Regions from separate parts of the Vibrio sp. Vb0667 genome, predicted to be linked through region 2. Evidence: predicted binding sites of a transcription regulator. Region 2 holds the regulator's gene; the other holds the start of a gene.
The links. Region 2 encodes PurR, which represses purine synthesis genes. Its sites were predicted from a motif close to TNANGNAAACGTTTNCNTNA; they were not measured.
Positions count from the first base shown of each region.

Region 1: a site for PurR is predicted at 2,413-2,432, ahead of glpX (class II fructose-bisphosphatase). Genes of this name have one in related genera too.

Region 1 is NZ_JAWPOL010000008.1:84,663-92,582, forward strand. It holds gene R8269_RS10855 (1,4-dihydroxy-2-naphthoate polyprenyltransferase) at 263-1,180, shown strand; gene rraA (ribonuclease E activity regulator RraA) at 1,257-1,763, shown strand; gene zapB (cell division protein ZapB) at 1,899-2,141, opposite strand; gene glpX (class II fructose-bisphosphatase) at 2,490-3,497, shown strand; gene R8269_RS10875 (helix-turn-helix transcriptional regulator) at 3,882-4,502, shown strand; gene R8269_RS10880 (DUF3135 domain-containing protein) at 4,663-5,013, shown strand; gene R8269_RS10885 (GIY-YIG nuclease family protein) at 5,007-5,300, opposite strand; gene R8269_RS10890 (DUF805 domain-containing protein) at 6,527-6,949, opposite strand; gene R8269_RS10895 (5-carboxymethyl-2-hydroxymuconate Delta-isomerase) at 7,112-7,459, opposite strand; gene tpiA (triose-phosphate isomerase) at 7,729-7,920, shown strand, end outside.
Region 2 is NZ_JAWPOL010000005.1:81,829-89,748, reverse strand. It holds gene R8269_RS08460 (alpha/beta fold hydrolase) at 1-233, shown strand, start outside; gene R8269_RS08455 (DUF2007 domain-containing protein) at 265-585, opposite strand; gene R8269_RS08450 (TVP38/TMEM64 family protein) at 606-1,292, opposite strand; gene R8269_RS08445 (TfoX/Sxy family DNA transformation protein) at 1,407-1,997, opposite strand; cyclic di-GMP riboswitch class I at 2,114-2,203, opposite strand; gene purR (HTH-type transcriptional repressor PurR) at 2,491-3,495, opposite strand; gene torD (molecular chaperone TorD) at 3,964-4,611, opposite strand; gene torR (two-component system response regulator TorR) at 4,878-5,588, shown strand; gene elyC (envelope biogenesis factor ElyC) at 5,661-6,446, opposite strand; gene cmoM (tRNA uridine 5-oxyacetic acid(34) methyltransferase CmoM) at 6,561-7,352, shown strand; gene mukF (chromosome partition protein MukF) at 7,355-7,920, shown strand, end outside.

The DNA of each region.
Region 1 (7,920 bases), on a different contig from region 2:
CACACTCGTTCCTCGTTGTTCAGAATGACGGTGACTTTGACAACATCTAAATCAAAAGACCTCGTCATTTTAGCGAGCTCAAGCGAGACTAAGACTCAGCTAACAGCAAGCTCCTATTCTTTCCCACTCACCTTCACCACAGCACAACCGGATGATAGATTCTGAATAACCCTTTGACTTCTAGTTGAGTTGTTTTAGGTCAATAGCGTATCTGCCTCTTTGTGCTTATACTGGGCACATTGGTTACTAGCACGAAATTTCCATGAAACAATCTCTACAGATCTGGCTTGAAGCCGCTCGTCCAAAAACATTACCTCTGGCATTGGTCTCTATCTTAACAGGTAGCGTGCTCGCGTACTCGGCGGGTCATTTCTCACTGACGATTGCCATCATGGCTTTCGTAACCGCGACATTGCTGCAAATTCTGTCCAACCTGGCAAACGACTATGGCGATGCCGTTCAAGGTACAGATAACGACAAACGCCTCGGCCCATTACGAGCGATGCAGTCAGGCGCGGTAAGTGCGAAACAGATGAAACAGGCGATTATCTTTAACATCGCTCTGACCGCCATTTCAGGCTTGGTGTTGGTTTTCTATTCACTAAGTTCACTGGAAAGCATTGTCACTTTTATCGGGCTGGGAATTCTGGCCATTCTCGCAGCCATTGCTTATACCATGGGTAGCAAACCATACGGTTACGTGGGGCTTGGCGATATTTCAGTTTTCTTGTTTTTTGGTTTACTCGGCGTATCCGGTACTTATTTCTTGCATACTGGTCACGTAGATACCACGCTATTCTTACCTGCTCTAGGCTGCGGTTTACTCGCCGTTGCAGTACTCAACATCAACAATATGCGTGATATCGAGAACGACCGAGAGTGTGGTAAACGCACAGTCGCAGTGCGATTGGGTCAACGCAAAGCCAAGCATTACCACTTTGTTTTACTTGGCGGTGCTATTCTTGCCTTTGCGGCTTACTTGTTAATTCAAGACAAACCCGTTTGGATTAGCTTGCCATTTTTACTTAGTATTTATTTCGTGGCCGATCATGGTAAAGCGGTTTGGCATACACAAAAGCCCGCTCAGATAGCACCAATGATGCCAGTCATCGTGAAATGCTCTTTAGTCACCAACGTTTTGTTTGCAACAATTGTGGTAGCTCAAACTCTAGTAAGTTAAAAAAGGATTGTCATTGCATTGACTTAATGCCTAGATATACTCAAAGACAACCAATTTCTGTTTAGAAAGGTACGCTATGGAATACAATACCTCAGCACTCTGTGATATCTACCTCGATCAGGTAGATGTGGTTGAACCAATGTTCAGTAACTTTGGCGGTCGCGCTTCATTTGCCGGGCAAATCACCACCATCAAGTGTTTTGAAGATAATTCGTTGATCCGCGAGACATTAGAGCAAGATGGACTTGGTCGCGTTTTGTTAATTGACGGTGGCGGTTCCCTACGTAAAGCCCTTATCGATGCAGAAATCGCAACCATTGCGGAAGAAAACGAGTGGGAAGGCATTGTCGTTTACGGCTGTGTTCGTGAAGTAGATGAACTTGAAGATATGAACTTAGGCATTCAAGCCCTCGCTTCTATTCCTGTTGGAGCGACCAGTCAGGGGATTGGCGAATTGGATGTACCAGTCAACTTTGGCGGCGTCAGCTTCTTACCTGAAGATTATATTTATGCTGATAGCACCGGAATTATCCTGTCGCCTGAACCATTGAATATTGATTTAGAGTTGGATGAAGAAGCATAGCGAGTCTTAGGTGTCTAAGTTATAGGGTCTTCTCTTGGCTCTTAGCGCCTAGCCTTGTCTTAACATTTTCTACTTCCCTAAAACACAAACACCCGCTTAACGCGGGTGTTTTTAATTTGGAATGAAGAAGCCGAATTATTCCACTTCGTCCATTTTGCCAAGTAGTGCACGAATGCGCTCTTGCCATTGTGCGTGCTCTTGCTGTGCTTGTTGTGCTTTTTGCTCTAGCTCTTCACGTTGAGAGCGAAGCTCGTTCGCTTCTTCCGCAAGTTTAGCTTTATCTTCTTTCAGCTCTTCGACTTCCATCTGAAGAAGAGTGATTGTGTCAACTGCAGTTTGAATTTTAGATTCTAGTTGTTCTAGTACTTCAAAAGACATCTTGGCCTACCTATGTTATTCCGTTGGGACGATGTGCGAGATTGATGCACACCTAACCTATATAAGGTTCATTCTACTCAGCGTCGCGATGAGAAACACTCACTATATTCGATATTTTGCATCATTCGGTCAAAAAATCAGCGCAATCTCACTAAACGCTGACTTTTCTTGTCGCCGAAGCATTTTTGAGCAAGGATTTTGCGTCTCGCTACGCTGAAAATCGCCCTAAGTATTGATCAAATTCAAGTTAGATAAAGTAAAAGCCTCGCAAAAAGGCAAACGTTTACTCGACCTTGTGATAGAATCGCCGCGCAAATTCTTCTTCCCTCTTGCTTACTTGGAGACATCATGAAACGCGATTTAGCAATGGCATTTTCCCGTGTGACTGAAGGTGCAGCTCTGGCTGGTTACAAATGGCTTGGCCGTGGCGATAAAAACGCAGCCGATGGCGCAGCTGTTGAAGTTATGCGCACGCTACTGAACAAAACAGATATCAGTGGTGAAATTGTCATTGGTGAGGGTGAAATCGATGATGCGCCAATGCTGTACATTGGTGAGCAAGTGGGTATGGGTGGTGATGAAGTAGATATTGCAGTCGACCCGATTGAAGGAACGCGTATGACGGCAATGGGACAATCGAACGCACTAGCCGTACTTGCCGCAGGTGAGAAAGGCAGCTTTCTTAAAGCGCCAGATATGTACATGGAAAAACTGGTTGTTGGCCCTGGTGCAAAAGGCGTAATTGACTTAGAAAAGCCGTTAAAAGAAAACCTAGAGAACGTAGCAAAAGCCCTGAACAAGCCACTTGATACCCTAGTCGTTATTACCCTTGCGAAACCTCGCCACGATAACGTTATTGCAGAAATGCAAGCAATGGGCGTGCGTGTCTTTGCGGTGCCTGATGGTGACGTGGCTGCCTCTATTCTGACTTGTATGCCAGACAGTGAAGTGGACATGATGTACTGTATTGGTGGCGCGCCAGAAGGGGTAGTATCAGCGGCGGTAATTCGAGCGCTAGACGGTGATATGCACGGTCGCCTGCTTCCTCGTCACGAAGTAAAAGGCGATACTGAAGAAAACCGCATTTACGGCGCAGATGAACTAAAACGCTGCGATGAAATGGGCGTAAAAGCGAATGTTGTCCTCAAAATGGAAGACATGGCTCGTAGCGACAATGTGGTATTTTCAGCTACAGGCATCACTAAAGGTGACTTGCTGGAAGGTATCTCTCGTCAAGGCAATATAGCGACCACAGAAACGCTGCTCGTGCGCGGTCGATGCCGTACTATTCGTCGCATTAAGTCGACTCACTACCTAGATCGTAAAGATCCAGAAGTACGCGATATTATTCTTTAAGCATTTCCCGAGGCTCTAGCTCAATCTGAGTTTGAGCCTTTCTTTCCGCACAGCCGGACAGTAGATTCTGAATCACCTAGTCCCTCGCCGTTCAGAATGACGGAGACTTTAATAAGCTCTAAATCAAAAGAACTCGTCATTCTAGCGAGATCCAGCGAGACTAAGAATCTGGTAACAGCAGACTGCTATTCTTTCCTGGTCACCTTAACCACTGCTCAACCGGACGATAGATTCTGAATCACCTCGTTCCTCGCTGTTCAGAATGACGACATATATTGACTCATATGAACATAGCGCCTACAAATCCACACTCAAATTAAGTCAACACTTTTCTTTACTAACCCTATCGCGCATAATATGTACTGACGTATAAATGGTGGGTATATGAAGACCGTAGATAGGATATTGCAAATCGTTAAGCGTGATGGCTCCGTCACTGCAAAACAACTCTCTTCTGAGCTAGGGATGACAACCATGGGGGCTCGTCAGCACCTGCAAAGTTTAGAAGATGATGGCATTCTTTCTATCCATGACGTAAAAGTAAAAGTCGGTCGCCCTGCTCGTCATTGGTCTCTCACTCAAAAAGGTCATGAGCAATTTGCTGACCGTCACGGTGAGTTGACTATTCAGTTTATAGAAGCTGTCGAACATATCTTTGGCAAAGATGGACTGGAAAAAGTCACATCAGAAAGGGAAAAACTCACGTTACAAAGTTATCGTCAGCATCTTGAGCAATGCGACTCTCTGCAAAGCAAACTAGAAACACTCGTCACATTAAGAGAGCAAGAAGGCTATATGGCAGAGCTCGAGAAAGATGAGAACGGATTCATCTTGATCGAAAATCACTGTCCGATTTGTAAAGCCGCAACTCGCTGCCCAAGCTTGTGCCAATCAGAATTAAGTGTCTTTCAGTCTTTACTTGGACGTGACACCAAAGTAGAGCGTACCGAACACATCATTAGTGGCCAAAGACGCTGCGTTTACCGCATCCAACAACTGCAGTAACCACCACAACCAAGCATCGACATGCCGCACTTATTCAATCTCAAGCTTGAAAGCTTCTCTTATAAGTGAGACGGCTGAAGAATTCATCCTCTCTCCTCTTTCTAGTGGTATAGGCTTTTAGTAACTAAAGGCAATTTCCATAAGGATTTGGAGAGCATCGATGTCTACTCTACGTCATATCCCATCCCAAACGCTTCCTCCATTCGATGAAATGGTTCAAATGGCAGAGCGAGACCCAGAAGCTTTTGAGCAATTTCGTCATGAGATGGCGAAAGAGATGATCGAAAGCGCATCAGAAGATATGAAAGAAAGATTGTGGGCTCAACAAAGCCACATTGATAGAGTCATCAGCACGTGTAAAAACCCTCATCACACCAATGTGGTATTGATGAACGAGTTGCAAAAACAGGTCGTAAAGTTCAAAGCAGCGCTAGAAGGGGAAGCGACACCGACACAAAAAGCGGATGTGGTTAGCTTAAATGCGTTTAAAGATAGGGATGATTTTTACTGATACTCAGTAGATAGATCGAGAAAGTTAGGGTTCGTTTCTCTTACCAAGGCTAACTTCCACTCACGCTTCCACTGCTTGAGCTGCTTTTCTCGGTTTATAGCCGTAGCCATATCGTCGAATAGCTCAAAGCAAACGAGCTTATGAACGTTGTATTTCTTAGTAAATCCTTCCACTACTCCATTTTTATGTTGCCATATTCTTTGGGGCAGCTGACTGGTAACACCTATGTAGAGAACGGCGTTGTTATTTGACGTTAGGATATAAACGCAAGGTGTCTTATCGATGATTCATTCTCCTTCATTATTCGCTGTTACTTTTCCGTTGTAATTCGCAAGCTCAGGCAGTTTATTTCAATCTCAGAGCACTCTGCGCCTAGATTCTGAATCACACTCGTCCCTCGCTGTTCAGAATGATGATGACTTTAACAGCCTCCAAACCAAAAAGGATCGTCATTCTAGCGAGCCTTAGCGAGACTAAAAATCTCGTAACAGCAAGCTCCTATTCTTTCCCGCTCAGCTTAACCACTGCTCAACCGGACGATAGATTCTGGACCACGCTCATTCCTCGCAGTTCAGAATGACGGTGAGTTTAACAGCCTCTAAATCAAAAGAGTCCGTCATTCTAGCGAGCCGCAGCGAGACTAAGAATCTGGTAACAGCAAGCTCCTATTCTCTCCCGCTCACCTAAACCACCGCACAATCGGATAATAGATTCTGAACCACCTCGTTCCTCGTTGTTCAGAATGACGATGACTTTAAGAGCCTCTAAATAAAAAGAGCTCGTCATTCTAGCGAGCCTTAGCGAGACTAAAAATCTCGTAACAGCAAGCTCCTATTCTTTCCCGTTCACCTAAACCACCGTACAATCGGATGATAGATTCTGAACCACACTCGCACCTCTCTGTTCAGAATAACGATGACTTTAACAGCCTCCAAACCAAAAAGGATCGTCATTCTAGCGAACCTTAGCAAGGCTAAGAATCTGGTAACAACAAGCACCTATTCTTTCGCACTCACCTTAGCCACTGCTCAACCGGACGATAGATTCTGATTCACACTCGTGCCTCGTTGTTCAGAATGATGGTGGCTTTAACAGCCTCTAAATCAAAAGAGTTCGTCATTCTAGCGAGCCTTAGCGAGACTAAGGATCTGGTAACAGCAAACTCCTACTCTTTCACACACAGCTTAACCAGGGCTCAAGCGGACGATAGATTCTGAATCACACTCATTCCTCGCTGTTCAGAATGACAGTGGCTTTAAGAGCCTCTAAATCAAAAGAGTCCGTCATTCTAGCGAGCCTCAGCGAGACTAAGAATCTAGTAACAGCAAGCTCCTATTCTTTCCCACTCAGCTTAAACACTGCTCAAGCGGACGATAGATTCTGAATCACACTCGTCCCTCGCTGTTCAGAATGATGATGACTTTAACAGCCTCCAAACCAAAAAGGATCGTCATTCTAGCGAGCCTTAGCGAGACTAAGAATCTACTTTCAGCACGCACGATACTTGAGGCAATTACTCCGGCTCAGGGCCATATTGGTTTGGTCCTGATGTCCCCTTTAAGAGACCACATTCAATTAGAATCCATAAACCACAAATCAGAGAAATGGAAGCGACGAACATCTGTGGGGTCGACGGCTCTTGCGCGGCAGGGCTGGTCATTGGCGTGGCAATTCGTCCGATAATCAGCGGAATATTCAGTGCTAGCCAATAGATCGATTTGTTGCGGTCGTGCCAACGCTTGGTGGTGATCGCCAAATCAGGGATCAACAGAACCACCAAGAAAATAGGAAGAAGCACATAGGAGAGAGTAGGAAGCAGTTGGCTGATACCGGCACCAAAGCCTAGAATGGACACATAGTAAATGACGTTCCAAATCCAGTAGGTTTTACGGTTTATACGTCCTTGAAAAGAAAACAGTAACTCTTTAGTCGACATCAAATTTTACCCCAAAGTAGAAAGGTTATAGATTAGCCGAGTCGATATAGTTTGGAAAGGACACCGATAGCTTGGGTGCCCACAACGACCTTACAATAAGCAGAGCCAGGCTGAGAATTCGTAGCAATAACCCCTCGCTATTCTCGGGCAATTCAGCGCAACCTAGTTCACGACCTTTTGGAAGCTATCTATATCTATGTCTCGGATATTGACTGTTAAACTGTGCACGTGACTGGCTTGCTCTTGAAGTGTCGCCATCAAGGCTCGTGACAGTTCTCGCTTTTGTTCTTGGGAGCGACCAGATAACAAATCAAAGTTGATATGGATAAAGTCGAGGCTATCACCCTCCTCTCCTATTAACCAATTGTGGCACCGGAGCGTTCTAGATTTCACTGACGCGAGTTCAAAGAGGCCACTTTCTAACGCCGTTTTATGTAAATCCTCCAGCAACCCCTGAACATTGACGCGTTCTTCCACCGAGTTTGAATACTCTAAAACGAGATTTGGCATTTTGATTCCTTTCTACAACAATTAATTCCAGCGCGTAGTAATACCAATCTCAGCAGCAATTTCCGAGGAATGAACTATCATTCTGTCTACGCGATCACCAATCGGTTGCTTTTGACAAAAATAACAGGATCGATGCTTGGTCGAATCAGTAAAGAAAGCCGGACAAGACATGACGCCAATCATGATCTGTTCACATTATTCTGTTATATTCCTACGTAGATTTTTTACATTAATTGACTATTTACATTAAAGATAAGGGAGATATTCCTATGCGTCGTCCTGTAGTGATGGGTAACTGGAAACTAAACGGCAGCAAAGCAATGGTAACTGAGCTGCTAACTGGTCTTAACGCTGAACTTGAAGGCGTTGAAGGTGTTGACGTAGCAGTCGCTCCACCAGCACTTTACATCGACCTAGCAGAGCGCGTAATCGCTGAAGGCGGTAACAAGATCATCCTAGGT
Region 2 (7,920 bases):
TAAATCCGTTAATGAAATATTTTAAAGATCGAGAGTTACCCATTCCGACTCTTTACTTAATGGGCGACAGGGATTACATGTTTATTAAACCTGTCAAAGAAATGGTTGCAGCGCATAAGCTCAGCATTCTACGAGAAATCCCGAATTGTGGTCATGTATGCAATGTAGAGCGTCCAGAAGACTTCAATCAACACTCCATCGAGTTTATTAAACAGCAAGCTGTATGTGCTTAAAACTGAGTGCATCCACTGAATAGGAGAGCCGCTATAGCTCTCCTAGTTGATATCCACATTGCCAACATGCACCAAATTGCCCTTCGTTTATTTCATGACATTTTGGGCATTGCCAATCTTGATACTCATGCCTATCGGATTGTTTTCGATATGCTTTTACTATTTCTTCAGCTTTCATCTTTTGTGCAGTGTCAAAAAGCCACACATAAGGATCGGTATCATCACCAAACGGCAGTTCTCCTTTTAAGCCGAAAATACCTTCTCCGCGAACTTCACAGTAAATTTGTTCCACTTTAAGCAGCTCACATACAATGTGTGCTTCTGCTGGGTTTTTAGCGATAAATATTTTCATCAAAATACCCACTTCACCAATTACGAGTTTTGCTGACTTGGTGTCGGCCTTACTTTATTCATAACCCATTTAGTGATGATTGGAAATAGTCCCAATAGCGCAAAAGACGCTAATACTGCGGGTGAAACAATGCCCGATAGGCTTTCAATTGTTGCTAATTGAGTACCTGCATTCAGATATACGGCTGTGCCTGGCAGCATACCTATTTGGCTAGTGAGATAAAATCTACCTACAGACATCGGCGTTAAGCCCATCAGTAAGTTGATTAGAAAGAAAGGGAATACAGGGATTAGACGCAAGGAAAATAGATAAAAAGCTCCGTCTTTTTCGACACCTTGATTAATTGCGTTGAGTTTATTTCCGAATTTGTTTTGTACCCAGTCACGCAATAAGTATCGGCTGCTCAAGAAGGCCAGTGTTGCCCCCATAGTGCTAGCGAAAGAAACCAGTAGCAAGCTTGTCCAAAAACCAAATAAGGCTGCACCAAGTAAGGTGACTACTGCCGCTCCTGGGATAGAAAAAGCGGTAATTGCAATGTAGGTAAAAAAGTAAATCGCAGCCGAGAATACAAAATTCTGATCGATGTATGTAGTTAGTGCTTCTTGTTGGGCTTTTGCATTCTCTAAGGTTAAATACTGGCCAAAGTTAATACCTAAAAAGACGATAGCCGCTAGTAGGATGAGACCTAAAATCAGTTTCTTATTCATAATTTTGATTCCAATTTGGGATATATGTAATAAGACAGTAGGAAAACCGAAAAAATTTCACAAAAAAACCGCAGATTAGACTGCGGTTTTACAAGATAGTTTTTAGGCCGACTTTTATTGGAGGCCGTTCATCAACTCATCTCGGCGAGCTTGAGGTACCACACTCCAATGAGTGCCGTTGATAGCACCTTCTAGTGCCCATAGCAACTCAATGTTGACGGTTGCAGAGTGCGTATCTCTTATCGCTTTATAGGCGTTAAGCGCACCTTCCTCTTCAAGCTTCTCTACGGATTCGATGCCGGCTTTTTTTAGCATGCGCTCGGTAGCCAGTCGTAAGTTAGGCAAATCTTTCAAACGGTTAGGCTTTGTACTTGCTTGCTGTTCTTTCTCAAGCTTTGCCTTTTTCAATGATTGATTCGCTACTTCGATTAAGCGTTCGCTTGATTCCCATAAATCGCTGGAAATAGCGTAGTACTTTGTAACGACTGGGAAGCCACGTTTTTTATAAACGTAAGGCTTTAGCCCTTGTTTCTCGAAGTCAGATGAAGTTTTTTGGTCTGCTCTGATATGAAGCTGATTGTTTACCACTAGTGCAAACATTGTTTCATCAGCGAATAGTCCGAAGCCACCAAACATTGAGCGCGACTTGATATTACCAAGTGCCTCAAATAGCTTCATAGAGTCTTTGAGTATCGGTTTATCCATGTTTTGTTATCTCGGTGTAATTAATATTACGCCACCAAAAGTCAGGTCCGAGAGAGTAGCAAACATGCGTAAAAACAATGTCATTACAGAGTAAAGTCATTGCTTACACACTTGCCATCGGTAACCCCGCTACCTTCCATATCGTAATATGGTTCAGGCCGGAGGCTTTGCGTCCCACTCTTTCGAATGGTTTGCCCTGTGCGTGACACAATGAGCATACTTCTTATATTGAATTAACATCACGGTTTAGCGTTAAAAGTGTGATTTTGGTTCAATAAAAATGATAGATTGAATGCTCTATTTTGCATATGGAAAGGTGCAAATTGGCCTTTGAAAAGGAGTTCTTAATATATATTACATTTATATAAAACAGGGAGTTAACGTTAGTCAATTGTTATTAGAGCAGTGTGAAGTATTAGAGAATGCTTAATTTTCCCAAAAAAATAAGCGCCCCTGTAGAGCGCTTATTTAACACGGTTAAATACAGTGAAATTTAGTTCATTTTTTTCACAGTATTTCGAATTACAAGCTCAGGTTGCATTTCGAAAATTCGTTTTTCGTGTTCTTTATCTTTGATACGCTCAAGTAGAATTTCGAATGCATTTTTACCAACACGACGTTTAGGTTGGTGGATAGTCGTTAGCGGTGGAGAGAAGTATTCCGCAAGCTCGATGTTGTCGTAGCCGATCACTGAAATATCTTCAGGAATTTTGATCCCGTTTTGTTGCAAGCGGCTCATTAGGCCTAGAGCCATTGTGTCGTTAAAACAGAATACCGCCGTCGGGCGCTTGTCCATTGCGGTAATTTTATCTGCAACTAATACGGCCGTATCACATTCAAAGTTACCTTCAAGGATCCAGTCTTCATTTACAGCTAGGTTCGCTTCGCTCATTGCGCGACGGAAACCTGCAATGCGCTCTTGGCAAGCAAGCTTTTCAAAATGACCGCTTAGACAAGCGATATCCGTATGACCATTGTCAATCAGATGTTTGGTTGCAATGTAGCCACCTTCTTCTGAGTTATCCATGATCTTGTCTGCTTGTGAGCTCTCTGGGCCCCAATCCATGACCACTTTAGGAATGTCCGCATGACGGTCAAGCATCTCTTTTAGTTCTTCGGTTAAGTCAGAACACATCACAAGGATGCCATCAACGCGCTTTTCAGCCAGCATACGAATGTAATCGCGTTGTTTTTCGTAAATCCCGCCTGTGTTACATAAAATCAGAGTATAGCCTTGGCGGTAACAGTAGCTCTCAACGCCATCAATCACTTCTGAGAAAAATAGGTTAGTTGATTGAGTTACTAACATGCCAATCGTACGAGTTGAGTTGCATTTTAGGCTGCGTGCAACGGCACTTGGCGCGTAATTCAGCTCGTCAACGGCTTTCATTACTTTTTCTTGCGTTGCTTCTGCAACGAAACGCGTTTTATTGATAACGTGCGAAACTGTCGTAGTGGAAACGCCGGCTAAGCGAGCAACGTCTTTTATCGTGGCCATAAATGGTGTCCTGTATCGAGCTACTGAAATATGTCGTATTGGATGTACCTGATGCTCTAGTGGTTTCACACCTAGCAATCTAAAATTGGCGCTAAGTGTCTCGGCAGCGGTTGATCCAAGTGCGACAAAAGGGTGCGTAGCAGCATCGGTCGATGAATTTTATCTTTTTTCTATCTGATGAGAAATTGCCATCAACCTGTTAAGAAAACACAAAAACCGCTATATTTCAGCGGTTTACATATAAATCATATTTAATCGTTTGCGCTCACATTTTAGCCCTATGTGGACTGACTAGCAATGTTTTCAGCAAGAGATTTGTGTATTTGAAGTCACATTTTGACTGCTAAATAACCAAGCGTCTTTGCGCTAAGTTAAGGCAAACGAATATTATACCCAAGTTACTTACAATTGGTCACTTTCAGGCATACAGGAAGCCCGATAGGCAGGCTCCCTAAAAATAGGCGGCAATTATTCACCAAGAAGGTAGGCGCTGTCTAGTTTACAAAATGCAACTAATAGTTTCGCGACACTCGAGTAAAATCCAAATTCGTCGAATTTTTTACATTTGTCTGAAAACTGAGGTAACCAAGACATCAATTGTTGCTGGATAAAGTCGTTTTGTTTAACGAAGGCTTCTTCCATGTGTTTTTCTTGTTCAAGCTCGTTTGAGCGGATAATCATGTTCCCGAGAAAGTCGAGCTCAACGGCTAAGTGATCCGCAGGTTCCTTTAGGTTTTCGTCTACTTGAACGCCAAATTCAGCCATCAACTTTTCCATTTCCTCAGCTGGCTTGTCATTCAGTAAACCTGATTCACCAATGTACATGGATGCGTAAGGAAGAGCGCCGTATTTTTCTGTCTTCAAAAACAGTTCACAAAAGTCAGCTGCAAGCTCTAGTTGTGCATCTTCACGATCTTGTAACCGATTCAATGCATCAACTAGGCTATCAACAGCTGGTTTCAGCGACTCATTTTCACCTAAACCTGCGAGAAAACTGCGAATTTCAACACTGTGATAGGCTTCCAATTCTTTCTCTGTTAGTTCTTTTGCGAACAAGCTCGAAAACCACCAGTAAATTTCAGCGCGTTTTTCATTAAAAGCTTTCACTTCTTGCATTTTGGGCTCCTGAATGATGCTTCAAGTCATGCATCACAAAGTCAATTAGGGATATCCCCTAAGTGTAATCAATTAAAATGAATAGCAGTAACTATAATTGTTATGTTTTATGGTCAAAAATGACCGTTTATTAATAGCAATGGGCAAGCTTGTTTTGAATCAATAAAAACGCTAAATCTTGCGTTTTAATGTATCTATGACTAGAAATGTTACTAGTTATGAATAGAATACGTCTTGGATAATAAGAAGACAGAAAAGTGGTGTAAATGAGCTATCACGTATTAGTCGTAGAAGATGATGTTGTAACTCGTAGTAAGCTTGCGGGGTATTTCCAAAATGAGGGCTACCAAGTCAGCGAAGCAGAGAGTGGCGCAGAAATGCGTGAAGTTTTGCAAGCGGGCGATGTAGACCTGATCATGCTGGATATTAACCTGCCTGGTGAAGACGGCCTGATGCTTACTCGTGAGTTACGTAGCCAATCGGATATTGGTATCATATTAGTAACAGGACGCACGGATAGCATTGATAAAATCGTAGGCCTAGAAATGGGTGCTGACGATTATGTGACAAAACCTTTTGAACTGAGAGAGCTGTTAGTTCGCGTTAAAAACTTGCTGTGGCGTATTTCAGCAGCGCGCAGTGGCAGCTCGAAAGCGAATGAAACCAGTGAAGAGCACATTGTGCGCTTTGGGGAGTGGACATTCGACATTCAACGTCGCGCACTTAGCCGCAACGGTGAGCCAGTAAAACTAACTAAAGCAGAGTATGAACTTTTGGTGGCATTATCGTCTTACCCTAACCAGGTGTTAAGTCGTGAGCGTATTTTGAACATGATCAGCCATCGAGTGGATGCGCCGAATGACCGCACCATTGATGTTCTTATTCGACGTATGCGCGCAAAAATGGAGTTCGATCCTAAGAACCCACAAATTTTTGTAACGGTACACGGCGAGGGCTATATGTTTGCTGGTGACTAGTTTGAACATAACTCAATCGTAAAAAGAAAAAGGAGAGCTTCGGCTCTCCTTTTTTGTGGCTTCAAGATAATACTAGTTTGCTTCAACCATTGGTGTTTGGCCGACAGTATCACGCAACCTTTGCCAAATACTGCCCAAGTACTCATGCCAATAAAGCTCTGTTTGTTCTAAGTAACGCGCTTTAGGTGAGTATTTATCCCAAGGTTGACTTATCTCGCTAATAGCTAAGAAGTTGGTCGGGGCTGGGATTGGTTTAATGCCTGCTGCGTTGAACTCATACAATGCACGGCTCATGTGACTCGCAGAAGTGACTAACACAATTTCCTTTTGTTGAACGAATGCAGCCGCTTGACGCGCCTCTTCCCACGTATCTTTCGCATCTTCTAATAAAATGATATCGGATTTCGCGACTCCCAACGCAAGGGCAACGTTCGCCATCATTCGCGCGTGGCTAATTTCAGATCCGCCAGCATAGCCGGATAAGATTAATTTCGCGCCTGGATACATTCTTAAAATACGAATGCCCTCAGTTAAGCGCATTAATGCTGCACGGCTTAACTGCGAGGTGGGTGGAATTTCGTCATCGATAACATGACCATTCCCTAAAACCATCACGTAGTCGATGGTGCCAGAAACTGGCAAAAAGGCTTTATGCTCTCGCTCTAACGGCATAAGAAGCTTGGTTGAAACAGGCTGGAAGGCAACAAGAAAAATGCCAACAAAAGAGAATAGAACAACGAAGCAGCCAGTTTTACGTTTTGTAGTAAAACTAATGAGAGCAAGACCCAACAAGCCTATCAGCAGCAATGCCGGAAGGGGCATAAGCATGGCTGACACTACTTTTTTCAGCTCAAACATACATAAATAGTCCGAAAAAACATCAATTGATAATAAAAATGAGGGTATCCCTCTTTATTCCTGCTTTCCTTGTGCCAGAATAGCGGCACAATCCGTTATGATAACTCAGCAGAAGTGACAGAAGACCGCAATTTCGACGATATCGCCCACAAATTTGCAAAAAATATTTACGGCTCCGATAAAGGGGAGATCCGCCAAATCATTGTGTGGGAAGATTTTCTACAGATTCTAAGTGAATTAGATGCTGACCAGCAACCCCTAGAAGTGTTAGACGCTGGTGGTGGTTTGGCACAAATGTCGCAAAAGCTTGCTAAGCTCGGACATCGAATCGCTTTATGTGATCTATCTTCGGAAATGCTGCAGTTGGCTAAGCAGGATATTGAAAAAAACGGTTTGCTTGAGCAGTATCGCCTGATTCATTCGCCTGTCCAATCCATCGGTGAACATATGGATGGACAGGTCGATCTGGTTATGTTCCACGCTGTGATGGAGTGGCTGGTTGATCCTAAGGCCGCACTTGAAACAGTTCTTGAACAAGTAAAACCGGGAGGTATCGCATCAGTCATGTTCTACAACCACCACGGTTTAGTCTATAAAAACGTGGTTTGTGGCAACATTCCTCATATATTAGACGGCATGCCTCACCGAAAAAGATTTAAACTACAGCCGCAAAAAGGCTTAAAACCTGAAGAAGTCTACCAGTGGATAGAAAATTCAGGTTTTAATATTTGTGGCAAATCTGGTATTCGCTCATTTAGTGATTACATAGGCAATATGGAATACATGGGTGATTACGAGTTTGAAGATGTGTTGGCGCTAGAAAAACAACTTTGTCGACAAGAGCCATACCTCTCATTAGGCCGCTACATTCATGTGTGGGCTAAAAAGAACGATAAACAGGAATAACAATGAGTGAGATGACTCTCAATGCTGCAGAGCAACCAATCGATGAGCTGGTTGGCTGGGTTAAGCAGCACGATTTCTCGTTGAACCTGACCACAGAGCGATTGGCATTTTTGATAGCCATTGCCGTACTGAGTAATGAAAGGTTCGATGAAGAACTGGGTGAAGGTGAACTGCATGATGCATTTGCCATCGTCACTCGACTATTTGATGAGACCGGCGAAGCCTCCGCTTTTCGTGCGAACAATGCGATCAACGAGATGGTTAAGCAGCGTCTTATGAGCCGTTTTGTCAGTGAGATTACTGACGGAGCGAGCATTTACCGCTTGTCGCCATTAGCGATAGGAATAACCGACTACTACGTGCGTCATCGTGAGTTCTCAAAACTGCGTCTATCTATCCAGCTATCCATGGTAGCGGATGAAATGGCGAAAGCGATTGAGGCAGCACAAAAAGGTGGCACACCGGGTCACTGGAAGAAAAACGTATACGGTGTTTTAAAATATTCTGTAGGCGAAATTTTCGATCAAATTGACCTCAACCAACGTGTTATGGATGAGCAGCAACAGTC